4 regions of the Micromonospora sp. C81 genome follow, and region 1 is predicted to be linked to each of the others. Evidence: riboswitches for the same ligand, from Rfam matches in the RefSeq annotation. Region 1 holds a riboswitch; each other region holds the start of a gene.

Evidence for each region. A riboswitch is a leader RNA that binds a small molecule or an ion and turns the genes downstream of it on or off. The one in region 1 is predicted to bind cyclic di-AMP.
Region 2: another riboswitch for cyclic di-AMP. It lies ahead of KBX46_RS11410 (hypothetical protein); the one in region 1 lies ahead of KBX46_RS33100 (NlpC/P60 family protein).
Region 3: another riboswitch for cyclic di-AMP. It lies ahead of KBX46_RS20265 (C39 family peptidase); the one in region 1 lies ahead of KBX46_RS33100 (NlpC/P60 family protein).
Region 4: another riboswitch for cyclic di-AMP. It lies ahead of KBX46_RS26995 (coiled-coil domain-containing protein); the one in region 1 lies ahead of KBX46_RS33100 (NlpC/P60 family protein).

What each region holds. Positions count from the first base shown of each region.
Region 1 is NZ_JAGPXS010000003.1:323,900-331,345, forward strand. Features, by position in the region: gene KBX46_RS07685 (N-acetylmuramoyl-L-alanine amidase) at 1-1,487, opposite strand, end outside; cyclic di-AMP (ydaO/yuaA leader) riboswitch at 1,724-1,859, shown strand; gene KBX46_RS33100 (NlpC/P60 family protein) at 1,873-2,913, shown strand; gene dcd (dCTP deaminase) at 2,989-3,567, opposite strand; gene KBX46_RS07700 (pyridoxamine 5'-phosphate oxidase family protein) at 3,667-4,206, shown strand; gene KBX46_RS07705 (zinc metalloprotease) at 4,280-5,263, opposite strand; tRNA gene KBX46_RS07710 (tRNA-Gly) at 5,466-5,539, shown strand; gene KBX46_RS07715 (hypothetical protein) at 6,114-7,446, shown strand, end outside.
Region 2 is NZ_JAGPXS010000005.1:107,933-115,378, forward strand. Features, by position in the region: gene KBX46_RS11380 (cation-translocating P-type ATPase) at 1-37, opposite strand, end outside; gene KBX46_RS11385 (hypothetical protein) at 50-1,021, opposite strand; gene KBX46_RS11390 (heavy-metal-associated domain-containing protein) at 1,035-1,244, opposite strand; gene KBX46_RS11395 (metal-sensitive transcriptional regulator) at 1,343-1,639, shown strand; gene KBX46_RS11400 (copper-translocating P-type ATPase) at 1,646-3,775, opposite strand; gene KBX46_RS11405 (YibE/F family protein) at 4,085-5,455, shown strand; cyclic di-AMP (ydaO/yuaA leader) riboswitch at 5,622-5,752, shown strand; gene KBX46_RS11410 (hypothetical protein) at 5,757-6,776, shown strand; gene KBX46_RS11415 (carbonic anhydrase) at 6,833-7,446, opposite strand, start outside.
Region 3 is NZ_JAGPXS010000012.1:102,029-109,474, reverse strand. Features, by position in the region: gene KBX46_RS20285 (CDP-glycerol glycerophosphotransferase family protein) at 1-729, shown strand, start outside; gene KBX46_RS20280 (polysaccharide pyruvyl transferase family protein) at 979-2,304, shown strand; gene KBX46_RS20275 (polysaccharide pyruvyl transferase family protein) at 2,467-3,795, shown strand; gene KBX46_RS20270 (alpha/beta fold hydrolase) at 3,823-4,575, opposite strand; gene KBX46_RS20265 (C39 family peptidase) at 4,709-5,563, opposite strand; cyclic di-AMP (ydaO/yuaA leader) riboswitch at 5,796-5,937, opposite strand; gene KBX46_RS20260 (hypothetical protein) at 6,222-6,992, opposite strand; gene KBX46_RS20255 (hypothetical protein) at 7,125-7,446, opposite strand, start outside.
Region 4 is NZ_JAGPXS010000021.1:214-7,659, reverse strand. Features, by position in the region: gene KBX46_RS27005 (AAA family ATPase) at 1-578, shown strand, start outside; gene KBX46_RS27000 (cation diffusion facilitator family transporter) at 686-1,603, shown strand; cyclic di-AMP (ydaO/yuaA leader) riboswitch at 1,717-1,848, shown strand; gene KBX46_RS26995 (coiled-coil domain-containing protein) at 1,854-2,918, shown strand; gene KBX46_RS26990 (hypothetical protein) at 3,084-3,584, shown strand; gene KBX46_RS26985 (SRPBCC family protein) at 3,609-4,076, opposite strand; gene KBX46_RS26980 (PfkB family carbohydrate kinase) at 4,272-5,234, shown strand; gene surE (5'/3'-nucleotidase SurE) at 5,231-6,058, shown strand; gene KBX46_RS26970 (STAS domain-containing protein) at 6,077-6,439, opposite strand; gene KBX46_RS26965 (hypothetical protein) at 6,826-6,966, shown strand; gene KBX46_RS26960 (hypothetical protein) at 7,103-7,446, shown strand, end outside.

The DNA of each region.
Region 1 (7,446 bases):
CCGTCCGGTCGGAGCGCGATGTCGTTGACCAGCGGCGCGTCCGCGGACGGTGCGCTCCGCAGCACGACCGACGAGGAGCCGCGCGGCGCGCACGGGACGCCCGCAGTGACGCAACCGGTGAACGCCGGCTGGTTGGTGGCGTAGTCCGGGTCGATCCGGACCAGCCCGGTGGCCGGGGTGCCGGTGTCCAGCCGAGGTGCGTGCAGCAGGTCGAAGTAGTGCGTCCAGTCCCAGTACGGGCCCGGGTCCCAGTGCATCCCCCGCACGGTCGAAGCGACGGTGCCGGGCACGTTGTCGTGGCCGATGATGTGCTGGCGGTCCAGCGGGATGCCCAACCGCAGCGCCAGGTGCCGCACCAGTTTCGCCGAGGTCCGGTACATCGCCTCCGTGTACCAGGTGCCCTGCGCGGCGAAGCCCTCGTGTTCGAGACCGATCGACTTGGCGTTGACGTACCAGTTGCCCGCGTGCCAGCCGACGTCCTTGGTCTTGACGTGCTGGGCGATGTGCCCGTCGACCGAGCGCAGCGAGTAGTGCCAGCTCACGTACGTCGGGTCCTGGACGAGTTTCAGGGTCGTCGCCCAGCTCGCCTCGGTGTCGTGGATGACGATGTACTCGATCTTCTGCCGGGCGGGCCGGTCGGAGAGGTCGTGGTTGCCGTAGTCCCCGTCGCCGAACGCCTCGTAGGGTGCCGGGATCCACTCGCAGGAGATGGTGCGCGGGCACTCCAGCCCGTCCGGGCGGGCCAACCGGCGCAGGCCCAGCCGGTCCAACCGGGAGCGCTCGGGCTGTACCGCGCGCGCCGGCAGGGTGATCCGCTGGCCGTCGTCGGTCATCCGGGACTCGCCCGCGGCGATGGTGGTGAAGACCTCGTCGGCGAAGGCCGCGGCGGCGTCGGCGCTGTCCGCACCGGCGTAGCGGGCCACCGCGCCGTACCAGGCCGCCGGGTCGGTGTCCGCTCCGACCGGCGCACCCAACTCCCGCTGGTACGCGCTGAGCAACGCGGCCCCACCCCGGATGTTGACCGCCGCGTCGGTGCGCAGCGCCTCGGGGGTGGCACCGGTCAGTGCGGCCGCCGCGTCCACGGTCTGCAACGCGGCGGCGGTCGGTGCGGGTGCCTCGACGGGTCGGGGCGCGGGCACCCGGGAGGGCCGGGAGTCGTCACCGCGTGGGTCCTCGGCGCCGGCGTCGTGGTGGCCGCGCCCGGGTAGAGCGGCAACGTGGCGGGCATCGGTCAGGTGCATCGGGCCGTAGCCGCCGCTCGTGCTCGGTGTGCCGGCGTTGCTGTCCCAGCGGGACTCCAGATAGGAGACGCCGAGCAGCACGCCCGTCGGCACGCCGTACTCGGTCGCCGCGGCGGCGTACTGCTGCTGGCGATCGGCGGTGGGTGCGGCGTTGGCGGCCGTGGAGAGTGGCACCGCGCTCGCGGCGGCGACGACGGTCGTGGCGAGCAGCGCGCGCCAGCCGGCCGACACGGTTGGATGGTGCATCGAACCCCCTAGATTCTCGCGGGTAGAGGTCAGGTCACCATCGCGCCGCTGGAGAGTCCGCGTCAATACCTTTCCATCTATCTACTTGTTCAGAAAGAATTCTTCACGCACGGTCGGTGACCCCCACCCAATCGGTACGGAGTGTCACGGCCGTACGGGTTGCGGATCGGTAACGGGCGTCTCTACTCTGGTCATTTGTCGGCCCGACAGCAGCTCCGCCCATCCCGGGCGGTAACGGACCGACACCGCCGAGTCGTTTCCGAGCGAACCGGGGACCCACGTCCCTCGGGGTGAATCCGCAGCCACTGCGGTAGGGCGCCGACTTCCCGCCCGAACCCGTCAGCTAACCCGGTAGGCGGTCAGGAAGAAGGAGTACGGAACCCCGGTGGCACTCCATGCCCCGCGGCCGTCGTCCGAGCGGTCGGCATTCGCCGTCCCGACGTCGATCGTGCCGCGCCCACGCTGGTCCCGCTTCACCACCGCTCTCGCCGCACTGGTCGGCGTCGCCGTCGTCCTGACGGGCAGCGCCACGGCCGCCCACGCCGACCCGTCCGTCGCCGAGATCGAGCGCCAGATCGACGCCGACTGGAACACACTCGAACCGATCATCGAACGGCACAACGCCACCCGCGCCGACCTCGCCGTCAAGCGCAAGCAGGCGGACGCGCTGGCCGCCCGCATCGCCCCGCTCGAGCGGCAGGTCGACGCCGCGATGGACAAGGTCAGCGCGCTGGCCGTGCGCGCGTACAAGGGCGAGACCGTCTCGACCGTCAACGCGATGCTCGGCAGCCGGTCACCCAGCGAGGTGGTCAGCCAGCTCGAAATGCTCGACCGGTTCGCGCACAACCAGCAGCAGGACGTACGCGAGGTCGCCGACCTGCGCGACGAGCTGGCCGCGCAGAAGGCGCCGCTGGACGAGATGGTGGCCCAGCTGGCCCGCACCGAGGCCCAGTTGGCGGCCAAGAAGAAGCAGATCAACGAGGAGATCGACCGGCTGCAGAAGCTGCGCCTCAAGGTGTACGGCAACGGGGGCGGCGGTCCGCTGCGTCCGGCGCCCTGCCCCGGCAGCTATCCCGGCGGCGCTGCGGGCACGGCGGTCAAGTTCGCCTGCGCGCAGATCGGCAAGCCCTACGTGTGGGGTGCCGAGGGCCCGAACTCGTACGACTGCTCCGGGCTGATGCTGGCCGCATGGGCGAAGGCCGGGGTGTCGTTGCCGCACAACGCCGCTCAGCAGAGCCGCGTCACCAAGGACGTCAGCAAGGCCGACCTGCGCCCCGGCGACCTGGTCTTCTACTACAGCGACATCCACCACGTCGGCATGTACGTCGGCAACGGCTGGGTCGTGCACGCCTCGCAGGCCGGCCAACCGGTCAAGATGAAGAAGGTCGACGACGGCCCGATCCACAGCTACGGCCGCCCAGGCTGATCCTGGGTGACCAGGAGGGCCCGTCGCGATCGGTCGCGGCGGGCCCTCGTCGTCTGACCGTGGTGCCTCAGCCCGTCAGCGGGTGGGCCAGGTGCGCCAGTGCTGCCAGGCGCGGCTGGGCGTCGGACCCCGCTGGCCCTGGTAGCGCGAGCCGTAGACCGCCGAGCCGTACGGGTGCTCGGCCGGCGAGGAGAGCCGGAAGATGCAGAGCTGCCCGATCTTCATGCCCGGCCAGAGGGTGATCGGCAGGTTCGCCACGTTGGAGAGCTCCAGCGTCACGTGACCGGAGAACCCCGGGTCGATGAAGCCGGCGGTGGAGTGCGTGAGCAGCCCGAGCCGGCCCAGGGAGCTCTTACCCTCCAGTCGGCCGGCGAGCTGGTCGCCCAGCGAGATGACCTCCAGCGTCGAGGCCAGCACGAACTCGCCCGGGTGCAGCACGAACGGCTCCCCGTCGGGCACCTCGACCGAAGAGGTCAGGTCGTCCTGCTGCATCGCCGGATCGATGTGCGTGTAGAGGTGGTTGTTGAAGACCCGGAACAGCCGGTCGAGTCGGACGTCGATGCTGGAGGGTTGGACCAGGGTGGGCTCGAACGGCTCCAGGCCCAGCGTGCCGGCCTTGATCTCGGAGACCAGGTCGCGGTCGGAGAGCAGCATCGGACCACCATAGCTGCGTTGCCGAAAGTGCCAGGATTCGGTGCCGATGACCAGCGAGTCGAGGTCGCTGCTCGTACATTTGTTCGATAGAATGCCCGCATGGCTTCCTGGTCCGAATTCGCCGCCGACGAGCCCCGACTCGCCGACGGGATCCGCGTTCTCCTCCAGCAGTACGGGCCAGGCTTCGGCTACCTGGCCACGGTCCGCGCCGACGGCGGGCCCCGGGTCCATCCGGTCTCCCCGGTCATCACCGACGAGGGCTTGTTCTGCTTCATCGTCGACTCTCCGAAGCGCCGCGATCTCGAACGCGACGGCCGTTACGCGCTGCACTCGTTCCCGCCGGAGGAGAGCGACGACGAGGCATACGTGGCGGGTCGCGCCCGTCCGGTGACCGATCCGCTCCGGGTCGCACGGTTGGCGCAGGGCGCCCGGGCGGAGCCGCAGGTCGACTGGCGGTTGTTCGAGTTCACCGTCGACGTGGCGATGTTGGCCCGCCGGGAGCAGCACGGCCTCGGTGTCGCCGTCGGCGGGCCGGAGGTGCAGGTGTGGCTCGACCCACTGGCCCCGGCCGCACCTTCAGCCGTACCGCAGGCTCGCCCGGCCCGCCGCAGCCGCAACGTCCAGTGTTCGGCCGCCTGACCTGGTCCTGGGGAGAAAGCGACCGGTGCCGGCCCCGTCGTGACGGGGCCGGCACCGGTCGTACGCAGGGAAGTTATGCCGCCCGGTACGCGTTCCACGCGGTCAGCATCCGGCTGGCCTGCCCGGCGGTGAACTGGTACATGCACGAGTCGTAGGTGTAGTCCATGAAGTTGGTGATCGGGTCCAGCCCGGTCGCCGAGCAGGTGTCGCGCCCGGTCGGGCACTGGTAGGCCGGCGACGCCTCGGCCGGGGTGTCGCTGACGCTGTCACCCGAGCCGCCGCACCCGCCCTGGAAGGTGTGGTAGAGGTTCAGCCAGTGGCCCACCTCGTGGGTGCCCGTGTCGCCCTGGTTGTAGTTGGTGGCGGTGCCGCCCGGCAGCGACTCGCTCAGCGCGACCACGCCGTCCATGCTGCTCAGTTTGCGCTGCGGGAAGGTCGCCCAGCCCAGCAGGTCGTTGCTCAGCTCACCGAGGTAGATGTTGAGGGTGTTCTTGCCGCCCACCCGCAACGAGGACTTCATCGACCGCTCCGCCGACGAGCCCTGCACGATCGGGTACCACGACGGGTTCGTCACCCGGTTGATCTTGTCGAGTCGGAAGGCGAACGCGGTGACCGCTCCGCCGGTCGCACCGGCGTATGCCTGGTTGAGCACGGTGATCTGCGAGGTGATCAGCGAGTCGGGGATGTTGCCGCCGGCCCGGGTGCTGTTCTCCTGAATCACGTGCACCACCACCGGGATGGTGACCGTGGCCAGCGCCGTCGCACCGGCGCCGGTACGGAAGTTGGCGCGCTCGCGCAACGCAGCGGCGAGGTCCGCGTCCCGCTCGCGGACCTGCTGCGCGGTCAACTCGTTCGGGTCGTGCTTGGCCGCCGCACCGGGCTTGAGCCGGGCGTTGGAGTGGCTGTCGGCTGGCTCCACGCAGGCGCCACCGGGCGCCGCGGAGAAGGCCGAAGCAGCCGGAACGACGCCCACCGCAGCGGTGCTGAGCAGCAGCGCGAGGGTCGTCGACGCGACACCGGCAGCACGCCGGGTCAGCAGGTTGGGACGGGGTCCCATGGGCCCACCTCTTTCTGGCGGCGCGGCAGGGGGTGTGTCACGCCGTGGCTGGCAACGTGTGGCAGACGTTACAACTCATCGACGCATTTGAGAACGGCCATATGTTGCCGTCCGGAAACTTCTTCCTGGGCGCCTGGCGTGGTGGGCTCGCGGGGGTGCCTGGGTGCACCGGATCGACCACTCGGGTACAGTGGTGCCGCCTGCGGGTGTAGTTCAATGGCAGAACATCAGCTTCCCAAGCTGACAGTGCGGGTTCGATTCCCGTCACCCGCTCCACTGCGAAGGCCCTGGTCAGGACGCGAGTCCCGGTCAGGGCCTTCGATGTTCCGAGGTGAGCCGTCATGCCGTGTGCCATTAGCGTGCCATTAGCCACGGTCATCCCCGGCCCCGTCCCGGTCCGCTGACCCCTTCTTACCCTTCTTGCTGCCGGACTTCTTGCCCGGCTTGCCTTTGGTCTTGCTCGCGCTGCCTACCGGCTTACCGGGCCCATTCCGGTCCACCCGCAACGCCTGGTGCAGCGCCTGGCAATGGCACGGTCCGCTTCGGCCGTGGCGTGCTGATAGATCAACGCGGCCTGCGATGAGTCATGCCCCATCCGGGTCAGGTCACGGGTGCTCGCCCCGGTCTGAGTAGCCCGCCGGCGGGCCGCGTTCGCCGCGCCGCCTCGGCGAAAACGCTCTACACCACCAAAACCAGCGCCCCGCCGTCCCAAAAGGTCACATGATCATGTCGCCCTTGTCGCCATCTGAGGATGCCCGGTCGATCGGCGGAGCGGGGTGGAATCCCGTCGGAGGGGGCGGCCATGCTCCCTCCCGGCGCGGCGAGGTGTCGCGCCAGACGGGGAGTACCCATGCTTCACAGCTCACCATCCGCCCGTACCCGAGCCGCACTGCCGCGCCGGATCGCCGGCGCGACCGCCACGGCGGCCCTGGCCGCCGCCGCTGCGGTCGGCGTCGCGGCACCGGCCGCCGCCGCGGACACCAGCACCCTCCTGGAGGGCGTCACCAGCGCCCGCGACGTCGCCGCGGGCGACGGCCGGGTCTTCGTCGCCGCGGTCGACCGGGTCGTCGTCGCCGACGCCACCGGCGCGGTGACCGACACCCTGGAGGGGATGGCCGGCGCGGTCGGCCTCGCCATCGACACCGATCGCGACCGCCTCTACGTCGCGCTGAGCGACAGCGGTGAACTGGCCGAGGTCGACACCGCCACCCTGCAGGTCGTCCGGAAGATTTCCCTGGAGGGGTACCGCTGCCCGACGAACCTCGCCCTGTCCGGAAGCCGGGTCTGGGTCGGCTACGGCTGCGGGTTCGAGTCGACCGGCGGCGTGCTGACGCTCGACGTCGCGGCGGCCGATCCCACGGTCGTCGGCATCACCAACTACATGTACCAGGCGCCACGGGTCGCGGTGGCCGGCAACGTGCTGGCCACCGGCTCTCCCGGCCTCAGCCCCGCGATGGTCGAGGTCTACTCCGTGGACGGCGCACAGGCGACGCGGCGCGGCACGATCATGAACAGCATCGTGGCAGACCTTCGCGAGCTGGTCGTCACCCCGGACGGCAGCCAGGTGATCGGGGCCTACGGCAGCTCGGCCACCCACATCGGCTACGACACCACCACCCTGGCCGAGGTACGCCACTACGGCGCCGGCCCCGGCCGGCCGGACGCGGTCACGATCAGCCCCGACGGCCGCTACCTCGCCGGCGGGCGCGACGGCAGTCCGGAGCTGATCGTGCACACCCTCGCCAGTGGCGCACCGGTCAACCAGGCCGACAGCCTGGACGGTGCGGTGGTGGAGGGCAGCCTGGCATTCCTCGGCACCGACGTCTTCGGCCTGGTGTACGACCGGGACAGCGAGCGCTACCACCTCTGGCGGGCGGTCGACGTGACCCTGCCCAAGTCGGCGATCTCGCTGACCGGGCCGGAGTCCGCCACCGCCCTCGACCCGATGACCGTCACCGGCCGGCTCACCCTGGCCGACGGAGCGGCCCCGGGCGTGCAGCGGCTCGACGTCACCCGGATCCTGCCGGACGACAGCCGCACCGCGCTCTCGGCCACCACCGCGGCGGACGGCACCTTCACGATCACCGACACCCCGCCGGTCAGCGGGGAGATCCGCTACGAGGTCTCCTGGGCCCGGACCCCGAACTACCAGGGCAGCGACGCCTCGCTGACAGTGCCGGTGG
Region 2 (7,446 bases), on a different contig from region 1:
GCGCCTCGGGCAGTGGTCTGCTGCTGGTGGTGGTCATCGTCTGGTCCCGTCAGTTGTGCCCGTGCCCGGGGGTGCCGTGGTCGGCGCCCCCGGTCGGTGCGGGTCCGCTCGGGTCGCCCCCGGTGAGTGGGGCGTCGGCCGCTGGAGTGCCGGCCGCTGGGGTGCCGGCGACGACGGTGAACTCGGCGGTGTGCACCGCCCCGCCGTGCCGGAAGTCGAGGTAGAGCCGGTAGCTGCCAGCCGACGGCACCTCGGCGAGGAAGGTGACCGCGGGGCCGGGCCGGGTCCGCCCGTCGCCGGGAGTCCCGTCCGGGTGCACGTGCAGGTATGCCAGGTCACCCCGGCGCAGGGCCACCAGGTGCCCGTACGCGCCCAGGTAGGGCTCCAGGTCGGTGACCGGCTGCCCGCCCCGACTCACCGTCAGGGTCAGCGGTGAGGTGCGGCCAGGCTGCAGCGAGCCGGTCAGGGTGACGGTGTAGCCGTCGACGGTGGTGCTGGTCGAGGGGGCGGGCAGCGGCCGTTCGGTCAGCTCACCGGGGACGGTCACGTCCACCCCGAGGGTCAGCGCCTCGCCTCCGGTCGGGGTGAAGTCGGCGAACGCCCGCCACAGCCCGGCACCGGCCAGCGGGGTGTCGACCCGCCAGGTGCCGTCCGCTGCCAGCTCGGGGTGCACGTGACGGAAGCCGGAGAGGTCCCGCCGGGCCACGATCAGGTGCATCTGCTTGTCGTGCGCCACGTCGTACCGGGTCACCGGTTGACCGTCCGGCCCGGCGATCCGGAAGGCGAACTCGTCCGCCGGGGCGTCGACCGGTTCGAGGGTGTAGCCCCGGTCGGAGACGAGCAGGCCGCCGGGGAGCCGGTCGGTCGTCTCGTCGTGCTCGCCCGTCGCATGGGCGCCGTCGCCGTCGTGCCGGCCCTCGACCACCGGGGCGCGGTCGACGACCCGGCCGATCCCGTACGTCGTGCCGAAGACCGCCGCGAGGCCCACGGCGAACCCGGCCAGTCTCGTCACGGTGCGCATGCCCGCCCTCCGATCACGCGTCGACGAGGTCGTAGCCGGCCTCGTCGACGGCAGCCCGGACAACTGCCGGGTCGAGGGGCTGGTCGCTGCTGACGGTGACCCGGCCGGCCGCGAGGTCGACCTGGACGTCCTGCACGCCCGGGATCGCGCCGACCTCGGCGCTCACCGCGCTGACGCAGTGCCCACAGGTCATGCCCTGCACCTGGTACGTCGTGTTGACCATTGGAACGCCTCCCTGAACGGATTACCCGTACCCGGTGGGGGTATCCCACCCGAAGACGACCGTACCATACCCCCCAGGGGTACGCTATCCTGGTTCGCATGACCGCACCCACCCCGATCCGCGGGTACACCGCCAGCAAGGACCAACTGCTCACGCGGCTCCGCCGCGTCGAGGGGCAGGTCCGCGGCATCGAGAAGATGGTCGACGACGACCGCTACTGCATCGATGTGCTCACTCAGATCTCTGCCATCCAGGCCGCACTCGACAAGGTGGCGCTGGGGCTGCTCGACGGGCATGCCCGGCACTGCATGCACGAGGGGGCGGCCGAGGGCCGGGCCGACGAGATGGCCACCGAGATGATGGCGGCGGTCGGCCGGCTGATGAAGCGCGGCTGACGCCCCTCAGCCCGGCGCCGGGTCGAGACGGACGCGGCGCAGCAACTGCGCGTTGAGCGCCACCACGATGGTGGACGCGGACATCAGCACCGCTGCCACCGCCGGGCTCAACGCCACGCCGGCCCAGGCCAGCACACCCGCCGCCAGCGGCAGCGCCACCACGTTGTAGCCCGCCGCCCAGGCCAGGTTCTGTCGCATCTTCCGGTACGAGCCCCGGGACAACCGGACCACGGCAGCCACCCCGCGCGGGTCCGAGGACGCCAGCACCACCCCGGCGGACTCGATCGCCACATCGGTGCCCGCGCCGATCGCGATACCGACGTCCGCTCGGGCCAACGCCGGAGCGTCGTTCACCCCGTCACCGACCATCGCCACGATCAACCCTCGCCGCTGGAGCTCCGCCACCCGGTCGTCCTTCTCCCCCGGCAGCACCTCGGCGAAGACCTCGTCGACACCGGGCCGGAAACCGACCTCGGCCGCGACCGCCTCGGCGACCGGTCGGGCGTCACCCGTGATCATGGCGATGGTTCGGACGCCCTCGGCACGCAGCTCGTCGACGGCCCGCCGGGCCTCCGGACGCACCTCGTCGGTCAACGCGAACGCGCCGAGCACGGCGTCCGGCAGCCGCACCAGATGCAGCACCGCCGCACCCCGCGCCGACCACCGCTCGTTCGCCGTCACCAGCTCCGTCGGGAGCGACAGGCCCAGTTCCCGCAGCAGCGCCGGCCCGCCCACCGCGTACTCCGTACCGTCGATCGTCGCCTGCACACCGCGGCCCGGCAGCGAGCGGAACCCGGCGGCCGGGGCCGGGCCTGCGTGTCCGGCCGCTGCCACGATCGCCCGGGCCAACGGATGTTCACTGTCCGACTCGACACCCGCCGCGATCCGCAGCACCTCGTCCCGCCCGATGCCCGGCACCGTCACCACGTCGGTGACCGCGTGCTCGCCCCGGGTCAGCGTGCCGGTCTTGTCGAAGAGAACCGCGCCGACCGTCCGCATCCGCTCCAACGCCAACCGGTCCTTGACCAGGATTCCGGACCGCGCGGCCAACGCGGTGGAGAGCGCGACGACCAGGGGGATGGCCAGACCCAGCGCGTGCGGGCAGGCGATCACCAGGACGGTGACCGCACGCACCACCGCCTCGTCGGGCTGACCGAGCGCGGTCCAGACCAGCACGGTCAGCACGGCGGTGCCGGTGGCCACGTAGAACAGCGCCGCGGCGAAACGGTCGGCCAGCAGTTGGGTCCGCCCACCGGAAGCCTGGGCCTGCGCGACCATGCGCTGGATGCCGGCGAGTGCGGTCTGCTCACCCAGCGCCTCCACACCGACCCGGATCGCCGAGTCGGTGGCGACGGTGCCGGCCACCACCCGATCACCCGTCGACCGGGCGACCGGCCGCGACTCCCCGGTGATCATCGATTCATCCAGCTCGGCGCCGCCATCGATGATCCGCCCGTCGGCCGGCACCCGCCCGCCCGGGCGGACCAGCACCACGTCACCGACCCGCAGACCGGTCACCGGCACCGCCTCGACCCGGCCATCCGCCGCCACCCGCTCGGCCTCGTCCGGTAGCAGCGCGGCCAGCGCCACGAGCGCTCCCCGGGCCTGCCCGATGGCCTTCATCTCCTGCCAGTGCCCGAGCAGCATGATGGTGACCAGCGCGGCCAACTCCCACCAGAAGTCCAGGTCGAAGACGCCCACGCTGGTCGCCAGGGACGCGGTGTACGCCACGGTGATCGCCATCGCGACCAGCAGCATCATCCCGGGCGCCCGGTCCCGCACCTCCCGGACCGCACCGACCAGGAACGGCCAGCCGCCCCACCAGAACACCGCCGAGCCGAGCACCGGACCCACCCAGGAGCGGCCGGGAACGTCCCAGCTCAGACCCAGCTGGTCCCAGACCAGGTGGCTGGCCAGGACCACCGGGATGGTGAGCGCCAGGCAGACCCAGAAGCGACGACGGAACATCGCCGGATCGTGCCCGGCGTGCTTGTCGTGCTTGTCGTGCCCGGCGTGCTTGTCGTGCCCGGCGTGGTTGTCGTGCCCGGCGTGGTTGTCGTGCCCCGCTTGCTGCGGGGGCGTGGCCGGGGTGGCGTGCCGCTCATGGCCGGGATCGGGCGGTGATTGAGCGGGCATGTCTCCAACATGCCTGGCCGGGGACCGGCACGCGAGCGGTTCGGCGGCGACACTCCGTCACGACCTGCGTCCCCAAGCCGGGCTGGTTAGCATTCCCCACGATGACCCCCCGCATGCCGCTGCACGAACGGGCAACGGCGCCGCCACCCGGTGGCGTCGCTCCTGGCCGCCCGGGCCGGGCACTGACCATCCGTGATCGGATGGTCGTCGGTCAGCGATCCGCCGCGTCTCCCGCCGCGATTCCGCAGTGCGGATGAACCGACCGGCCCACTGACACGTACCCCGCACCGGATCGTTGGGAGTCTCGCCTTGGGTTCCGACCACACCCGCCCCGCTCCGTCCGCCCCGCCCCGGGTCCGGCGGATCCTCATCATGACGGTGGTGCCCCTCTTCGTCGCCACCGTGCTCGCAGCACTGCTGCTCTGGCCGCGCGGTGGGGCACCGGAGACCGACGGCGGGGCGGATGTGCCGCGCTTCCCCGGCACGGTGACCCGGGTGGTGACCGAACCATGCCCGCCGACACCGTCGAGCCCGGAGGGCACACCACGCGTCGGCGGCGGGCAGTGCGGCACTGTCGACGTCCGGGTGGACGATGGGCCGTCCGCCGGCCAGCAGGTGCAGACACCGGTGCCCGACGGGCCGGGCGCACCCCGGGTCGCGGTCGGCGACGAGGTCATCCTGGTCGAGCTGACCGATCCCACCGATCCCAGCACCAGCAACTGGAACATCTCCGAGCACCAGCGTGGCACCCCGATGCTGTGGTTGGCGGTGGTCTTCGCCGCGGCGATCGTCGCGTTCGGTAGGTGGCGGGGCCTGGCCGCGCTCGCCGGGTTGGCGGCCAGCTTCGCCATCCTGCTCACCTTCGTGCTGCCGGGCATCGGCGCCGGCAAGTCACCCCTGCTGGTGGCGGTGGTGGGTGCCGCCCTGATCATGTTCGTGGTGCTGTACCTGACGCACGGGGTCACCGCACAGACCTCGGTCGCGGTCCTCGGCACCCTGGGCAGCCTGGTGCTGACCGGCGTGCTCGCCACCATCGCGACGGCGGCAACCCACCTCACCGGCTTCGGCAGCGAGGACGCCACCACGCTGTCGATGTTCCAGGGCGACGTGGACCTGCACGGTCTGCTGCTCGCCGGGATCATCATCGGCTCGCTCGGGGTGCTCGACGACGTGACGGTCACCCAGGCGGCCACCGTCACCGAGTTGGCGCACGCCAACCCCGGCCTGACCCGGTTGCAGCTCTACCGGGCCGCGACCCGGGTCGGCCGCGCGCACATCGCCTCCACTGTCAACACCATCGTGCTGGCGTACGCGGGCGCGTCGCTGCCCCTGCTGCTCCTGCTCACCGCCGACGCGCGGCCGATCGGGCAGATCCTCACCAGCGAGTTCCTCGCGCAGGAGATCGTCCGCAGCGCGGTCGCGACCCTCGGCCTGATCGCCGCCGTGCCACTGACCACCGGGCTGGCCGCAGTGGTGACCGCGGCCGGGCGCACGGACGCCACACCGTCCACCGACGCTTCCGCCCCGCGACCTCAGCCGGACCGGGCGGAGGCACTGGCCGCACTCATCTCTCCGCGAGCGGGTCGCTCCGACGAGCCGGAACCGACGCGGACCCCACCCCCATCCACCGCCACCGACGGGTGGCCGGAGCCGAACAGGAGCACGGATACGGCATGGTGACACTCCTCAGCGTGACCAGATCGGGCGTCCACCCTGAGAACCACGTCACTGGTCACTCAACGCTATGGCGAAATGACGCTTTTGGTCGGCATCCAGGCGTAGCTCACACGGCCGACTCTCGGGTAACCTCGCTGCCGGTTACCGATGAAGGCGCGAAGCGGCGCCTGCGGTGCCACCGCCCAATCGCCAACCGGCGAATCGGGGACCCAGGTACGTGGGGTGAATCCGCGTCAGCGGTAGGGGCCACTTCCGCCCCGAACCCGTCAGCTAACCCGGTCGGCGGTCGACGGAAGGGAACATTGTGACGGCACCCCTACGCCGCTGGTTGACACCCGTGGTGGCCGTGATCGCCGCATTGACCGTGCTCGCCGGGCCCCTCCCGGCCCACGCCGCCCCGACGACCCCCACACCGTCCGGGCACGAGGAGGACGGCGAGCCGCAGCTGCTCACCGACGTCATCGAGCAGGCCAACCGCGACTACTCCGCCGCCAAGTCCCAACTGGACAAATCCAAGAAGCGGCAGTTGGAGCTGGCCCTGGAGGTCGACCGGGCCAAGGCCGACCTGGACGCGTTGACCCCACAGGTCGGGCTGATCGCCGCCCAGTCGTACCGGACCGGCCGGATCGGCGCGCTCGCGATGCTGCTGGAGAGCAAGGCTCCCGACGCCTTCGTCCAGCGCGCCGCGGTGCTCGACGAGATGAACATGGTCAATGAGAAGAAGCTCGCCGAGGTCAACACGGTGAAGGCCCGCGCCGAGCAGGCCAAGCTGGCCCTCGACGCGGAGGTCCGCGAGCAGCAGAAGCAGACCGCCCTGATGGCGAGGCGGAAGAGCGAGGCGGACAAGGCGCTCTCCCTCGTTGGCGGCAAGGGCTTCACCGGCGGCCTGGTGGACGCCACCTCGAAGGTGGCCAAGATCGGGCCGGGTCGCACCGCCGACGGTGACTGGAAGCCGCAGTCGTGCAGCGAGAATGACCCGACCACGTCCGGTTGCGTCACGCCCCGCACGCTGCACGCGTACAAGGAGGTCAAGGCGGCCGGCTACAACCGGTTCGTCGGCTGCTACCGATCCGGTGGGCCGTGGGAGCACCCGAAGGGCCGTGCCTGCGACTGGTCGCTGCAGAAGAGCGGCTTCGCCCCGTGGCACAACGATGACACCCGGAGGTACGGCAACAACGTCGCCGCCTTCCTCATCCGTAACGCCGACCGGCTGGGCATCTACTACGTGATCTGGAACCGGCAGATCTGGTTCCCGGCGACTGGCTGGAGTTCGTACAGCGGGCCGTCGAACCACACCGACCACGTCCACATGTCGCTGCTCTGACCCGCTGAACCCTCGCCGAGGGCCGTTCCGCGTCGCGCGGAGCGGCCCTCGTCGCGTCAGGCGGCGGCGGGCGCGGCCGGGTCGAGGGGCCCGGCCTCCTCGCCGAGCGTCGCGAAGCCGGCCGGCACGGCGGCCACCGGGCGGACCGCTCCGGCGGCGAGCCGGTACGACACACCGACCACCGCGCACCGCCCCTGCGCCACCTCGTCGGCCAGCACCGGCGACTGCCCGAGCAGCGTCTCGACGGTCTGTGCGATGTGGATGTCGACGATGCCGTCGATGTCCTGCACACCCTCGGTCTCGGCCCGGCGCAGGCTGGGCAGCACCGCGTCGACCACCGCCCGCAGGTGCCCCTGAGGTTGGGTGCCGGTCGTGGCGACCTCCCGGGCCGCCTGCACCGCACCGCACGAGTCGTGCCCGAGCACCACCACCAGCGGGGTGCCCAGCACTGTCACCGCGTACTCCACGCTGCCGAGCACCTCGGGGCCGGCGGTGTGGCCGGCCGTGCGGACCACGAACAGGTCGCCCAGCCCGCGGTCGAAGATGATCTCAGCGGCCAGGCGGGAGTCGGAGCAGCCGACGATCACCGCGAACGGGTGCTGCCCGTCGGCCACTGCGGCCCGATGCCCGGCGTCCTGGTTGGGGTGGCGGGGGGCGCCGCCGACGAAGC
Region 3 (7,446 bases), on a different contig from region 1:
CCGGCGGAGAAGTTCGTGGTAGTGGGCCGCCCGCAGGTCGAGTCGATGAACGTACGCCCGGAGCCCCTGGCTGCCGAGGCACCCCGCACGGTGCTCTACACCCCGACCTGGACGGGACACCACGCGGACGCGGACTACTGCTCGCTGCCGGTGGCCGAACCGATGCTGCGCAAGCTGCTCGACCGGGGCGTAACGGTCATCCTGCGCGCCCACCCGTACACCACGCAGAACCCGGCATCGGCGCGGCAGCTGGGTCGGCTGACCGAGCTGCTCGCGGCGGACCGGGCGCGGACCGGTCGGCCGCACGTCTGGGGCGCCGCCGCCCGCGACCTGAGCCTGGTGGATTGCGTGAACCGCTCCGACGCGCTGATCTCCGACGTCTCCGGGGTGATCTCGGACTACCTCTACTCCGGCAAGCCCTTCGCGGTGACCGACATGGGCGACGAGGGTGACCGGTTCACCGAGCGGTTCCCGCTGGCCGGCGCGGGCTACGTGCTGCACCGGGACATGACGAACCTGGACGATGTGCTGGGCCGGCTGCTCGGCACCGATCCGATGGCACCGGAGCGCTGGGCGACCCGGCGGCGCTACCTCGGTGACTTCCCGGCCGAGTCGTACGCCGACGCGTTCCTGGACGCCGCCAGGCGCGAGCTGGAACCGGGCTGGAGCCCGCCGTCGCCCGGGCGGCCGGTCGAGCCGGACCGGGTGGCGGCCTCCCCCACCACCTGAGCCGCCGGGCCGCCGGGGGCGGCACCGCCTCGGTCACCCCCGGTGGTCCGGGGAGAGCAGCCTGGGCGGGCCGCCCGCTCGACCGACCGCTTGGCCAGCTGGGGAACGGTTGGACGGGTACGGTCCGAGGCGTCAGCTGTCGCGTGCCCTAAAATCGCGGGGCCGGAGGTGCTCGATGCGCACCGCCAATCCAGGCCGGTCCGGGGTGTTCCGGGCGAACGTCGCCACGGACGAGAGGTGGAGCTAGTGGTGCACCAGCGGATCCTCATGCGGGCCAAGAAGGGCCCCTTCGACGTCTACGCGCCGGAGGAGACCTTCGAACGCAACTGGATCGGCGACAACAACGGGAACCTGGTCTTCAGCCACGCCGCCCACAAGCTGCTCCGCACAACGACGGCGCAGATCACCTCCACCGAGTTCAAGATCGACCTGCGCGACGCCGACAAGATCAACGAGCAGTACGACGTGTACGTCATCCCGCTCGCCAACGCCTTCCGGCGCAGCTACGCGCATCGGGTGGCGGCCATGACCAAGCTGATCGAGCGGCTCAAGATCCCGGTGGTGGTTCTCGGGGTGGGCGTGCAGACCAACGTCGCCGGCGACCGGGAATACCTGCGCCCGATCGACGACGTGGTGAGCCGCTTCGTCCGGGCCGTGCTGGAGCGCTCGCACAGCATCGGGGTTCGGGGCGAGATCACCGAGAGCTACCTGCGCACCCTGGGCTTCTCCGCAGTCGACGTGATCGGCTGCCCGTCGATGTTCCTGCACGGTGACAGCCTGCGGGTGGAGAAGCGCAAGGAGTTCCTGACCCCGCACGACCGGGTCGCGCTGACCATCTCGCCGTACGTGAAGTCGATGGCGGAGGTGGTCTCCGCCCACCACCAGCGCTACCCGAACCTGCGCTACCTCCCGCAGGACCTGAAGACCCTCGGCACGCTGCTCTACGGCGACGCTCCCGCGGACCGCGGGAAAACCAGCGCGATCCCCGTCCACACCTCGCACCCCCTGTTCACGGAGGACAAGGTGCGCATGTTCGTGGACCCGTGGACCTGGATGGAGTACCTGGCCGGGTTCGACTTCGCCTTCGGTACCCGCATCCACGGCACCATCACCGCGCTGGTGGCCGGCACGCCGGGCTACCTCTTCGCGCACGACTCGCGCACGCTCGAGCTGGCCCGGTACTTCGACATCCCGCACCGGGTGATGGCGGACGTGCCGGCCGATGTCGACGCCGCCGACCTCTACGCGGAGGCCGACTACACGGCGCTGAACAACGGGCACAAGGCCCGCTTCGAAACCATGCTCGCCTTCCTCGCCAAGCACGACCTGGGGCACGCCTTCGCCGATGGCGACAGCGCCACCCGCTTCGACGAGCAGGTCCGCGCCACCACCTTCCCACCCGCCGTCCGCCCGGCCGGCGCCACCGGCTCCGATGTGCTGCTGGAACGGGTGCAGTGGCTGCGCGACCACAACCGAAGGCTGCTGACCGAGGTCGAGACCCTCAAGCAGCAAGAGCTGAGGACCCGGGTCAGGCAGGCGGTCGGCGGCCGGGTGCGACGCTTGTTGAATCGTTGACCCGCCGCGATCCTGCGGGCCGATCGCCGCGTGGGGCCGCCGGCCGGCCGGTGGCCTAGTATCGCGGGGCCTGGAGGTGACAGATGTGCCGCCTCCCGGGACACTGCCGGGCGATCTCCGGGGTCGGACGCCTCCGCCGCCGGACGAGAGGTGGAGCCACCGATGCATAAGCGGATCCTGTTGCGCGCCCGCAAGGGCCCGTTCGACGTCCTCAGCGCCGAGGAGACGTACGAGCGGGACTGGATCGGTAAGAACACCGGCAATCTGGTCTTCAGCCACGCCGCGCACAAGCTGCTGGCCACCTCCACGGCCGAGATCACCCCGTCGCGCTTCCGGGCGGACCCACGCGACGCCGACGAGATCAACGAGAAGTACGACGTCTTCGTGATACCACTGGCCAACGCGTTCCGTCATGACTACGCGAAGCGGCTGACGTCGATGGCCCGGCTGATCGAACGGCTGAAGATCCCGGTGGTGGTGCTCGGCGTCGGGGCGCAGACCGACGTGGACGGCGACCTGGAGCAGCTCCGCCCGATCGACGAGCCGGTCAGCGCGTTCTGCCGGGCGGTGCTCGACCGCTCGCACAGCATCGGCGTACGCGGCGAGATCACCGAGAACTACCTCCGCAAGCTGGGTTTCTCGGCTGTCGAGCAGATCGGCTGCCCGTCGATGTTCCTACACGGCGACAGCCTGCGCATCGAGAAGACGAAGGCGACCCTGGGCATCGACGACCGGCTCGCGTTCGTCATCTCGCCGTACGTCAAGGCGCTGGCCCCCCTCATCCTGCACCACCACCAGCGCTACCCGAACCTGCGCTACGTGGCACAGGACCTCTACACCCTCGGCACCCTGCTCTACGGCGACGCGCCGAAGCTGCGGGGCAAGACCGCCGACATGCCGATCCACACCTCGCACCCGCTCTTCGTCGAGGACAAGGTGCGGATGTTCATGGACCCGTGGCCCTGGATGGACTATCTCTCCGGGTTCGACTTCGCCTTCGGCACCCGGATCCACGGCACCATCACGGCGCTGATCTCGGGCATCCCCGGCTATCTGCTGGCGCACGACTCGCGCACCCTGGAGCTGGCCCGATACTTCGACATCCCGCACCGGTTGTTGCGCGATGCGCCGGCCGACGTCGACGCTGCCCAACTCTATGCGGAGGCCGACTACACGGCCCTGAACGAGGGCCACAAGGAGCGCTTCGCACGGATCACCGCGTTCCTCGCCAAGCACGACCTCGGCCTCTCGTTCGCCGATGGAGACAGCGCCACCCGCTTCGACGAGCAGGTCCGCCAGACCGTCTACCCACCTGCGGTCCGGCCGGTCTCCGCCTACTCTCCCGAGGAGTTGCTGACGCGCATCCAGTGGCTGCGGGACGAAACCCGGACGCTCCAGACAGAGGTCAATACCCTCCACGCGCGGTCACTGCGCGTGCGGGTCAAGCAGGCCGTCGCCGGCCGGGTCCGCCGGATGCTCGGAGCCAGGTGACCAGCCACCGCGTCCGCTTCATCCAGCTCACCCCCGTCGGTACGGGTCGAGCAGCGCCAGCACGGCAGCCGGGTCCTCCACGTGTGCGTTGTGGCCGAGACCGGGCAGCGTGACGACCGGTACGCCGTACGCCCTTAGCTGCTCGTCGGTGACCATCGGGTCGTGCTCGCCACGGGCCAGCACCACCGGCACGTCGGTCGCCGCCAGCAACGGGACCAGGTCTGGCTCGCCGACGCCGAAGGCTGTCGGGTCCATGGCGAGGCGCCACCGGCCGTCGACCTGACGCAACCCGGCGTCCACCACCGGATGATCCGGCGGGACCAGGCCGACCAACCCGGAGACGCGCAGGTAGCGGCGGGCCGCCTCGGTGCGGCTGGCGAACCAGCTCACCGGGCGCGCGGCGAGCTCGGCCGCGCGGGTCAGCTCGTCGGGTGACCAGACCGCCTTGATGCCCAGCCCGACCACCGCGTCCACCGGCATCCCGGCGGCGCGGGCGGCCAACGCCAGGCCGACCACCCCGCCCAGCGAGTGCCCGAGCACGACGATCCGGTCGCCGGCGACCAGGCCGTGGGCGATCCGCTCGGCGAACCCATCAAAGGAGTACGACGGCAGCGGGGCCGACCAGCCGTGACCGGCAAGGTCCGGTGCCAGCCACCGCCCGGGCCAGTGCTGCTTCAGCAGTGGGGCCGAGGGCAACCAGACGTCCCCGGTCGCCCCCATCCCGTGCAGCAGCAACAGGATCGGCCCACGGCCTGCCCGGCCACCTGATTCATCCACCACGGCCGCAGTCTCCCACGGTTCGCGAACGGGTACGAGGGTCGTCGATGCGGCGCAGGCCTGACCGCTCGGTGAAGACGCCGCGGGCGCCGGCCCCTTGTGGGGGACGGCGCCCGAAGCGGTCAACGTGCCTGGGTCAGGCGGAGTAGCCCCGGCTGGCGATCCAGTTGGCCAGGTCGATCGTGGTGATCCAGTACGACGGGTCGGCCGCGTTGGCCGAGTCGGCGATTCGCACGGTCCGGCCGTTGTCCTTGTAACCCACCACGGCGATGTAGTGCCCGCCGCCGTAGGAGTGCCAGCCGCCGTTGGTGTCGGTGGCGTCGCCGACGACGTTGGCCACCACACCGCGACCGTCGGTGATGGCCTTGACCACGTCGGCCTGGAGCTGGTCCATCTGGGCCGGGCTGGGCGTGCCGGCGAACATCCGGGTCCGGTACGGGGAGCCCTTCACCTCGGCGTTGAGCACCCGGGTGGTGTCCAGGGCCGAGTTGGTGCCCATCTCGGTGGTGCCCAGCTCGGCGCCGAGCTCGTTCTGGGTGCGGTCGATTCCGGCGGCGCTGAGAGCGTTGCGGGTGGCAGCCGGGCCGCAGTTGTAGTACGTGTTCTGCGCCTGGTAGTCGTAGTCGAGCACCTTGGTCGCCGGCGGCTTCGGCCGCTCCGGCTTACGGGTCAGGTCCGGGTTGCTGCTGGCCTTGGCTGCGGGCGACGCGGCACTGGTGGCCGGCGCGGGGGCGGCGGTGGTCGGTGCGGTGCTGGCCGAGGGGGACGCGTCGCGCGCCTCGCTGCGGGAGGCAGCGGTGTCGCTGCGCATCTCGGCGACAGTGGTCGCGGTGTGCTGACTGGCCGGGGCGTCGTCGGCGCTGGTGACCAGGGCGCCGGTGGTGGTGGCGATGGCGAGGGCCGCGGCGGAGGCGACAACGATCTGGTACGGACGCTCGGTGGTGAGGCGGCGGAGCTGACGCTTCAGGGTGTGCTTCACGGGGTCCTCCACGGATCGGGGGGAGAGCGGCACACCGGGGCCGGACCGGCATCCGGGCAGGCGCCAGCGCGCGGACGATGGTCCGCGGATGGTGAACCGCTCAGGGGAACGCCCGGCGTGGCCGGGCGGTTAGGCGATGACCCGGGGGGTCAGCTCACCGTCACTGGACGAATGAGCGGGGGCACCGCTACGCCGTGGAGGCGAAGGAACAACCGAGGGGTGGAAAGGTGATGCACGAGGATGGAACTCCTTCCGACACCGCCTACCGGGTTAGCTGACGGATTCGGGCGGGAAGATCGCCCTACCGCGGGCCGTGGCTCGCGGATTCACCCCGGACTTACTGATGGGTCCCCGGTTCGTAGATCACGATTGAGCGGGTCGGCGCGGCGTCGCCTCTTGCGATCGGTTACCGCACCGGACGGGACGACAGTACTGGCCGGCTCTCACCCTGCCAAGCCGGGTTCAGCTGCGTAAACCCCAATCGGCGCGACAATTTCTGCGCGTATTGCCGATGACGTGACTCGATGGGACAAGCGGTTACGGTGACGCCAACGGGCGACAACCGGACAGGTCGCCGATTATGCGGCCACAATCACGGGGACAATCGAGCCAATCGTGCCCGACGCCCGATTCGCCATTGACATGACCGGGCTCACATAACGGATCGGGCTCAACCCGCGCGAGCCGGGCGCCAACGTGCCACGAGGGCGGGACGGAACGCCCGGGTAGCCGCCCGGCGGGCGGGTACCGGGTTCGGCCGCAGCCGGGCCGCTGCCGCGTACGCCTCCTCGGCGAGAGTGCGGGCCGACTCGGCGGCCAGTTCCGCGTCCCGCCAGGCGGCCCGCTCCCGGGTGGCTGCGGCCTGGTAGTCGGCCAGCCTCGCGTCCCGGATCGCCCGGCTCAGCAGCACCTCCTGCTCGACCGGGTGCCGCCGGGGATCCCAACCGTGCCGGTGCCCGAACACGTCGCCGAACTGCGCCATGGTCAGGTCGCCCCGCCAGTGCGCCGCCGCCGCCGCGCGATGCAGGTAGCGCTCCCGGGAGGCGTACTCGGCGGGGGTGCGGGGGGTATGCGGGGTGGGCAGCGCCCCGGCCCCCGCGAAGCGACGCGCGGCCGCGTCCGCCTCGTCGTACCCGCCCCAGGCCCGCTCCATCTCCTCCTGAGCGGTCAGCCAGGAAGCCCGTCGCCGCCGGGCGTTCTGCCCCGCGCCGGCCGCGGCGACGGCCACTTCCTCGGCGTACCGGCGCAGGTCGACGGCCTCGGCCTCAGCCAACTCCCGGGCGGTGGGCGCCGCCGGGGCCGGGTCGTCCGTTGGCCGGTCCCGCTCGGGGCGGGCGGCCAGCACGACGAGTACGCCCAGTGCCAGCAGGAACAGGGCTGACCAGATGGCGGCGGCCTGCGGCACCTCGGTCACGAACTGGTAGAAGACGACGGTCTCCATGGTCGGCACCTCGGGGAGAGAACAATGCGGTGGGAGCCCCACCGGCCACCGGGCCACGGTGGGCCACGGATCGGCGAGGTGCGGGACGGGTGGATCGACAGGGCGCGGCGACGGGACGCTCGTCCCGGTGGATCAGCGCCCGGGTGGAGCCCGGGGCGCCCAGCTCCTCGGACCGTCCACGAGGGGCAGCCGTTCAGACCTGGCCGCGCACACCAGCGGCACTCCGGCCACCACGGCCGGGTGCGAGTCGACTGAGCAGACCGGGAAGGCCTTCTCGGCGGCTCCCTCAGCGACCGCCGGGGCCGCGTGCACGGTCGGCGTTGGCGCGGCGGTCGGCGTTGGCGCGGCGGCCGAGGCCGGGCCTGCGCCAAGCGCCAGGGCCGCGACGACGGCGAGGCTGGTCAGCACCCGTGTCGCCCAGCGCGCCACCCACCACAGGGGACAGGTGAACGCG
Region 4 (7,446 bases), on a different contig from region 1:
GGATGGTCGGTCGACGTGGCCGTCTGGCCTCCTGGACGGTGGTCGGCGACCCCGCCCAGACCGCGTGGACCGGCGACCCCGACGAGCTGGACCGGGCCCGGGACCAGGCGCTGGGTCGGCGCAAGCGGCACGATTTCACGCTCACCACCAACTACCGCAACTCCTCGGAGATCTTCGCGGTGGCGGCGGCGGAGATCCGCCGGCTCTATCCTGACCTGCCGCTGCCGACCGCGGTCCGCTCCACCGGGGTCGACCCGGTCGAGCTGGTGGTGCCCCCGAGCGGGTTGGAGACCGCGACAGTGGAGGCGGCCGCCGGCCTGCTGGCCGAGGTGGAGGGCACCGTCGGCGTGATCACGCCGGTCCCCCGCCGCGACGAGGTCGCCGGCTGGGTCGCCGCACTCGGCGCGCCGAGGCTCCAGGTGGTCACCAGCCTGGAGGCCAAGGGCATGGAGTACGACGGGGTCGTCCTGGTCGCCCCGAGCGAGATCCGGGCGGATCCGGGTGCCGGGGTGCGCACCCTGTACGTGGCGCTCTCCCGGGCCACGCAGCGCCTCACCACCATCGACCCGACCGGCTGATCCGTGCTGGCGAGCCGCCGGCGAGAGTTGCCGCCCCTACACTTGCATACATAGCGATGTGAACATACATTTGACCGGGTCCCGGCTGGCGGCGGAGGGTGGTTCTCGTGGGCGCAGGTCATGACCACCACCACGGGTCCGTCGCCAATGCCGCACACCAGCACCGGGGCCGCCTCTGGGCGGCATTCGGGCTGCTCGCCACCCTGATGGTGGTCGAGGCGGTAGCCGCCCTGCACACCGGCTCGCTCGCCCTGCTCTCCGACGCCGGGCACATGTTCACCGACGTGCTCGGCATCGGGATGGCGCTCGCCGCGATCACCGCGACCCGGCGGGCCACCGGCGACCCGCAGCGCACCTTCGGGCTCTACCGACTCGAGGTGCTCGCCGCGCTGGCCAACGCCGTCCTGCTCTCCGGCGTCGCGATCTACGTGGTGATCGAGGCGATCCGCCGCTTCGGCGACCCGCACGAGGTCATCGCCGGCCCGATGCTCGCGGTGGCCGTGCTCGGCCTGCTCGCCAACATCGCCGCCTTCGCCCTGCTCCGCGCCGGAGCCCGGGAGAGCATCAACCTTCAGGGTGCCTACCTGGAGGTGCTCGGCGACCTGCTCGGCTCGGTCGGCGTGATCGGCGCCGCACTGCTCATCACCGTCACCGACTGGTGGTGGGCCGACCCGCTGGTCGCCGTCGCCATCGGCGTGTTCATCCTCCCGCGCACCTGGCGGCTGGCACGGGCTGCCGTCCGCATCCTGGTGCAGGCCGCCCCGGAGCACCTCCAGGTGACCGCCGTGCACGACCGACTGGCCGCGGTCCCCGGTGTGGTCGAGGTGCACGACCTGCACGTCTGGACGCTCACCTCCGGCATGGACGTGGCCTCCGCACACCTGACCATGGCACCCGGGGCGGAGGTCGGCGCGGTGCTCACCGCCGCGCGTACGGCCCTGCACGACGACTTCCGGATCGAGCACGCGACGTTGCAGATCGAGCCGGGTGCCGCCTCGGGAGCGTGTGGCTCGATCGAGTGGTGACAGCAGCCTCTCGTGACGACGCACGCACCGTCCGTCACATTGGCTGCAGCCACCCCACCGGCACCGGTAGGCTCGGTCCCGGCCTCCACCAGGCGGCGCCCTCCCGGCGCCGGTGGTGGTCGCCGCCTAATCGCCCGCGAGGGCGAACCGGGGAACCACGTACCTGGGGTGCATCCGCGTCAGCGGTAGGGATCTTCCGTCCCGAACCCGTCAGCTAACCCGGTCGGCGGCTGACGGAAGGACATGCACAGTGGCACCAGCACGACCACCCGCCGCCCGACTGGCGGCCCTGATCGTCGCGATGTTCGCCCTCGGCGTCGCGCTCCCGGCCGGCACCGCCTCGGCCGCTCCACCGACCGGCCTGCGGGCCGCCGCCCCCGACTCCGACGAGGAGGGTGGCACCCCCGCGCTGCGAGCCCAACTCGAGGCGGCCAGCAAGGGCTACCTGGACGCGAAGCGCGCCCTGGCCGCCTCGGTGCAGCGGCAGCAGCAGCTCACCACCCAACTGAAGACCATCGAGGTCGAGCTCAACCAACGCAGCGGCAAGGTCGGCGAGATCGCCGGCGTCGCGTACCGCACCGGCCGGCTCAGCGCGATGTCGGCGCTGCTCAACAGCGACAGCCCGGAAGGCTTCATGGACCGGGCAGCCGCACTGGACGCGGTGGCCGCCAACGAGGACCGGGTGCTGCGCGACCTGCTCAGCAGCAAGGACCAGGCCAACCGCACCCAGGTCGCCCTGAACGGTGAGATCAACGAGCAGCGCAAGCAGGTCGCGGTGATGGCCAAGCGCAAGGAGCAGGCCGAACGGGCCTTGACGGTGGCCACCACCCCCAAGCCGCAGCCCGCCGCCGACACCGACTCCAACCGGGGCACCTCCGCCGCCAACGCGAAGGCCGCGCCGCGCAACTCCGACGGCTCCTGGCCGTCGGAGACGTGCAGCGTCAACGACCCCACGCCGGCCAGCGGCTGCATCACCCCGCGCACCTTGCACGCCCTCAACCAGGCCAAGGCGGCCGGCTTCACCCGGTACGTCTCCTGCCACCGACCCAGCGGCTCCGGCGAACACCCGAAGGGCCGGGCCTGCGACTTCGCGGCCCAGACGGGCGGCTTCGGCGGCGACGCCACCGGCGGCGACAAGACGTACGGCAACAACCTGGCCGCGTACTTCATCCGCAACGCCGACCGGCTCGCCGTGCTGTACGTGATCTGGTACAGGCAGATCTGGCTGCCCAGCAGCGGATGGAAGTCCTACAGCGGGGCGGGTGGCGACCCGTCCAGCGACCACACCAACCACGTGCACCTGTCGGTCTACTGATCCGGCCGTTCCCCAAAGTGTGTGATGCCTGTGAGTCATCAAGATGACTCACAGGCATCACGTTCGTCCGGGCAGCGCTGTCCGACCGGGCTACGTCGCCGGGCGTACCCCTGATGTCGTCGCTCGTCGGACGACCCGGCGGCGGTCGGCGGGCAGCATCGCGGTATGCCTCGGATCCCACCCACCGCCCGCAAGGGGCTGCTCACCCTGCACCTGGTCACCTCGCTGGGCTGGCTCGGCGCCGACCTGGTGCTGCTCACCCTCGGCATCGCCGTGCAGCGGGGCGCTGACCCGGCGGTGCTCTACCCGGTCGGCGCGCTGGTCGGCACCGTCCTGTTCGCGCCGCTGAGCGTCCTGGTCTGGCTCATCGGTGTCGCCAGCTCGCTGCTCACCCCGTGGGGCCTGCTGCGCTACCGGTGGGTGGTGGTCAAGCTGGTGCTCACCACGGTGATGGTCGGGCTGGTGCTGTTCCTGCTCACCCCGAATCTGCGGCATGCCGGAGCGGTGGGCGCCGCCCTGCCCGCACGGGACCGCGCCGATCTGGTGATCGCCCCCGCGGTGTCGACCAGCCTGATGATCATCGCGACGGTGCTGTCCACGTACAAGCCGTGGGGACGGCGTCCCGCCGCCCAGCCCGCCCTGGCGGGCCGCGCCCGCAACCGGTGACCCCGCTGCCGTGCCGCGCTCGGGTCAGGCTGAGGGCGGCGGGTCTCCGGTGCGGTCGAGGGCAGCGCCGAGGCGGGTGGCCAGGGCGAGGTGGGCGGCCCGGGCCTGACGGAACGCGTACCGGAACAGCGGGGTCGGCGCGGTCAGGGTGATGTCGACGTCGATCCGGGTCAGGCCGTCCGGCTCGGGGCGCAGCCGGGTGTGGTTACGCACGGTGGTGGCGGGCCACTGGCGGGCCACCATGACGATCTCGTCGTCCTCGCTGATCAGCACGTCCGCGTGGTAGGTGGTCCGGAAGCGCAGGGGGCCGGCCGCCAGCCGGTCGTTGATCGTGTAGCTGGCCTGCGCACCGGGTCGGGGCGGCAGTCGGCGGACCCGGACGATCAACGGGTGCAGCTCACCCTGCCGGGTCAGGTCGCTGAGCAGCGCCGCCGCCTCGGCCGGCGAACACCGGGCCTGCACGGTGTAGCTGAAGGTATCGCTGCTGAGCACACCGTCTCCCGCCGTCGATGGTCGCACGATCGTCCCGTACCGATGTCTGGCTGGCAATGTCCGAGGGCCGGCCCGGGCCGGCCCGATGACACGCCCAGTCACCGTTTGGCGCATTAAGGTCGTTCAGTGAGGAATCACCCGACCGTGCTGGAGGCGGACATCATGAACGGCGACGATCCGGTGAGCGGGCACGTGATGGTCTTCGCGCCCACTCCACAGCTGACCGTGACCGTCGACCAGCCGAACGACCACCCCGAACTGCACCTGCACCCCGGCGGGCAGGGCGTCTGGCAGGCCCGGATGGTGATGTCGCTCGGTGTCGAGGTGGTGCTCTGCGCCGCCCTCGGCGGCGAGATCGGCCAGGTGCTGGAGCCGTTGCTGGTCAGTGAGGGCGTGGACCTCAAGGCGGTGGCCCGTGATTCCGGCAGCGGCGGGTACGTGCACGACCGCCGGGACGGCTCCCGGCAGGAGATCGCCGACGTGCCCGGTCAGCCGTTGAGCCGACACGAACTCGACGAGCTGTACAACCTGGCCCTCGGCGAGGGCCTGTCGGCCGCGGTGAGCATCCTCAGCGGGCCGAACGAGCCGTGGCTCGTGCCTGCCGACCTGTACCGACGCTTCGCCGCCGACCTCAGCGCCAACGGCGGTCGGGTGGTGGTCGACCTTTCCGGCGATCACCTCGGCTCGGCGCTGGAGGGCGGCGTCTTCTTCCTCAAGGTGAGCCACGAGGAGCTGATCCGCGACGGCCGCGCCCGCAGCGACGACATCGTGGAACTGACCCGGGCCATGTACGAGCTGCACGCGGCGGGCGCCGAGACGGTGGTGGTGAGCCGGGCCGACCAGCCGGCGCTCGCGCTCATCGACGGGGAGCTGTTCGAGGTCGAGATGCCCCGGTTGGAGGCCGCCGACCCGCGCGGCGCGGGCGACTCGATGACCGCCGGGGTGGCGGCCGTCGTGGCCGGCGGCGGGGACATCCGGACCGCCATCCGGACCGGGGCCGCAGCCGGCGCGCTGAACGTCACCCGGCACGGCCTGGGCACCGGACGACTGGACTCGATCACCGGCCTGGTGGAACGGGTCCGACTGGTGCCTGCGGACAGCCGGCAGCAGGAGCGGACCACCCCGGACGAGCTGGCCGACCGGGCGGTCGACCGATGACCCTGCGGGTGCTGATCACGAACGACGACGGGATCGCCGCGCCGGGCATCCAGGCACTGGCCTGGGCTGCCCGGCAGCGGGGCCTGGACGTGGTGGTCGCCGCCCCGCTGGAGGAGGCGAGCGGCACCAGCGCCGCGATGAGCGCCGTGGAACGGGACGGACGGGTGGTCGTGAACGACCACCCGCTGCCCGACCTGGAGGGCGTGCCGGCGTACGGGGTTGGCGGCTCACCGGGCTTCATCACGCTGATCGCCCTGCACGGCGCGTTCGGCCCACCGCCATCGGTGGTGCTCTCCGGCATCAACCGTGGTGCCAACGCCGGCCGGGCCGTGTTGCACTCCGGGACGGTGGGGGCCGCCTTCACCGCCGCAACGAACGGGTGCCGGGCGATGGCGGTCTCCCTGGACGTGCTCTCCGCGGGCGAGGCGACGGCGGCGAGCGGTGGCGCGGCGGTGGACGCGGCCGCCCGGGTACGCGACGCCGAGCGGCACTGGAGCACCGCGGCGCGGGTCGCCCTGGACCTGCTCCCCCGGTTGACGTCCGCACCGATGGAGAGCGTGCTCAACGTGAACGCCCCGGACCTGCCGCACGGACGACTGCGCGGGGTGCGGCGAGGCACGCTGGCCAGCTTCGGTCAGGTGCAGATGACGGTGGCCGAATCCGGCCACGGCTTCGTCCGCACCTCACTGGAGGAGCCGGGGCAGGCCGCCCAGCCGGGCACCGACGTGGCGTTGCTGGCCGCCGGGTATGCGTCGGTGACGGCCATCCGGGCGGTCACCGAAGCAACCGACATCGACCTGACCGGGCTGGACGAGCAGCCCTGACCGGAATGCCCGGTGCGCTCAGGCGCCGGGCAGCACTTCGGGGGTGGCGGCACCGGCGAAGTAGGGCTCCGGGGCGCCGAACAGGCCGAGCAGACCGGTCACCCAGAGCTGTCGGTGCACGAACCGGCTCGGCTGCGTGACCACCAGCTTGACGTCGCTGACCTCGGCCGTCTGGAAGCCGGCGACCATGGCGCTGATGCCGACGGAGTCGATGAAGGTGACCAGCCTCATGTTCAGCTCGATGCGGAGTGGGCGGCCCTTGGCCAGCACCTCCGCGATCGCCTCGCGCACCTCGTACGCGGTGTCCACGTCGATCTCGCCCCGCGGGGCGATCTCCACCACACCACCGGACAGAACCGACTTCACGATCGACAGGCTCACGCGAGCACCTCCACCCGCCCGTCCCCCGGGCGCCTCATCAGTACGCGGGCCGCGACCGAGAGTATTCCTCCGACGGCCTCGGTCGCCACCCCTCGGGATGAGTAATTCGCGGATCCGGACCCACAAAGCCGCCCATATCCGTACTTTTCAGTATCTGATTACTCAACACTTTTCGTTATCTGACCCTCGGCGATCAGTCGGGACCGACGCGCCGCGGACAAGGGTAGCCGCCCGGACCCGACAGGCCCGACAACCGGACCACCACCCACGCCCGCCCCGTGCGCCACCGGCGTGTCGCCGCGAACGCCCGCCCTGATCGGCACCCGTGGTTGCCGACGCGCCCTAGCATCGGGCCGGGACACCCACCGTGACGGAGAGGACCTTCGATGATCAAGCGACTTGCGGGGCTGGCTGGCGTCGGCGTCTTGCTCGCCCTCGTACTGGCCTGCGGTTTCGGCGGTGGAGGCGACGATGACGACGATGACGACGACTTCGCCCGGGGCGTCGCCGTGACAGTGGTGCGCTGAGTTCCTCCGAGCCAGGGCCGGCCGGGTTTGCGCTCGGGCGGCCCTGGGCACTGCGGGGTAGGCGAACCGTGACGCGCTGAACAGACGCCGAAGTCCGAAGTGGCCGGCGGCTTCGGCACCCGAGGAGGTAACCACGATGTTCGGAACCAACCTGCTGGACCGCCGCAGCAAGCCGGAGCGGATCGCGGACCAGGCCTGGGAGCACCTGCTCTCGGCCGTGAGCTCCGCCGGAGACAGTGTGCGGGACACCGCCCGGTCGGCCCGTCGCAACAGCGGCGACCTTGCCGATGGCGCGGGTGACCTGGTGGGCTCCGCCGCCGAGGAGGCACGTCGGCGTGCCTCGCTGGCCTTCGACGCGCTCGCCGGCCGCCAGCCGGCACTGCCCTGGACGCTGCTGATCGGTGCCGCGCTCGTCGGCGCGGCGGTCGGCTGGGCCGTCGGGTCCGCCGCGCGGGCCGCCGGCAGCCACGACGACCGTGC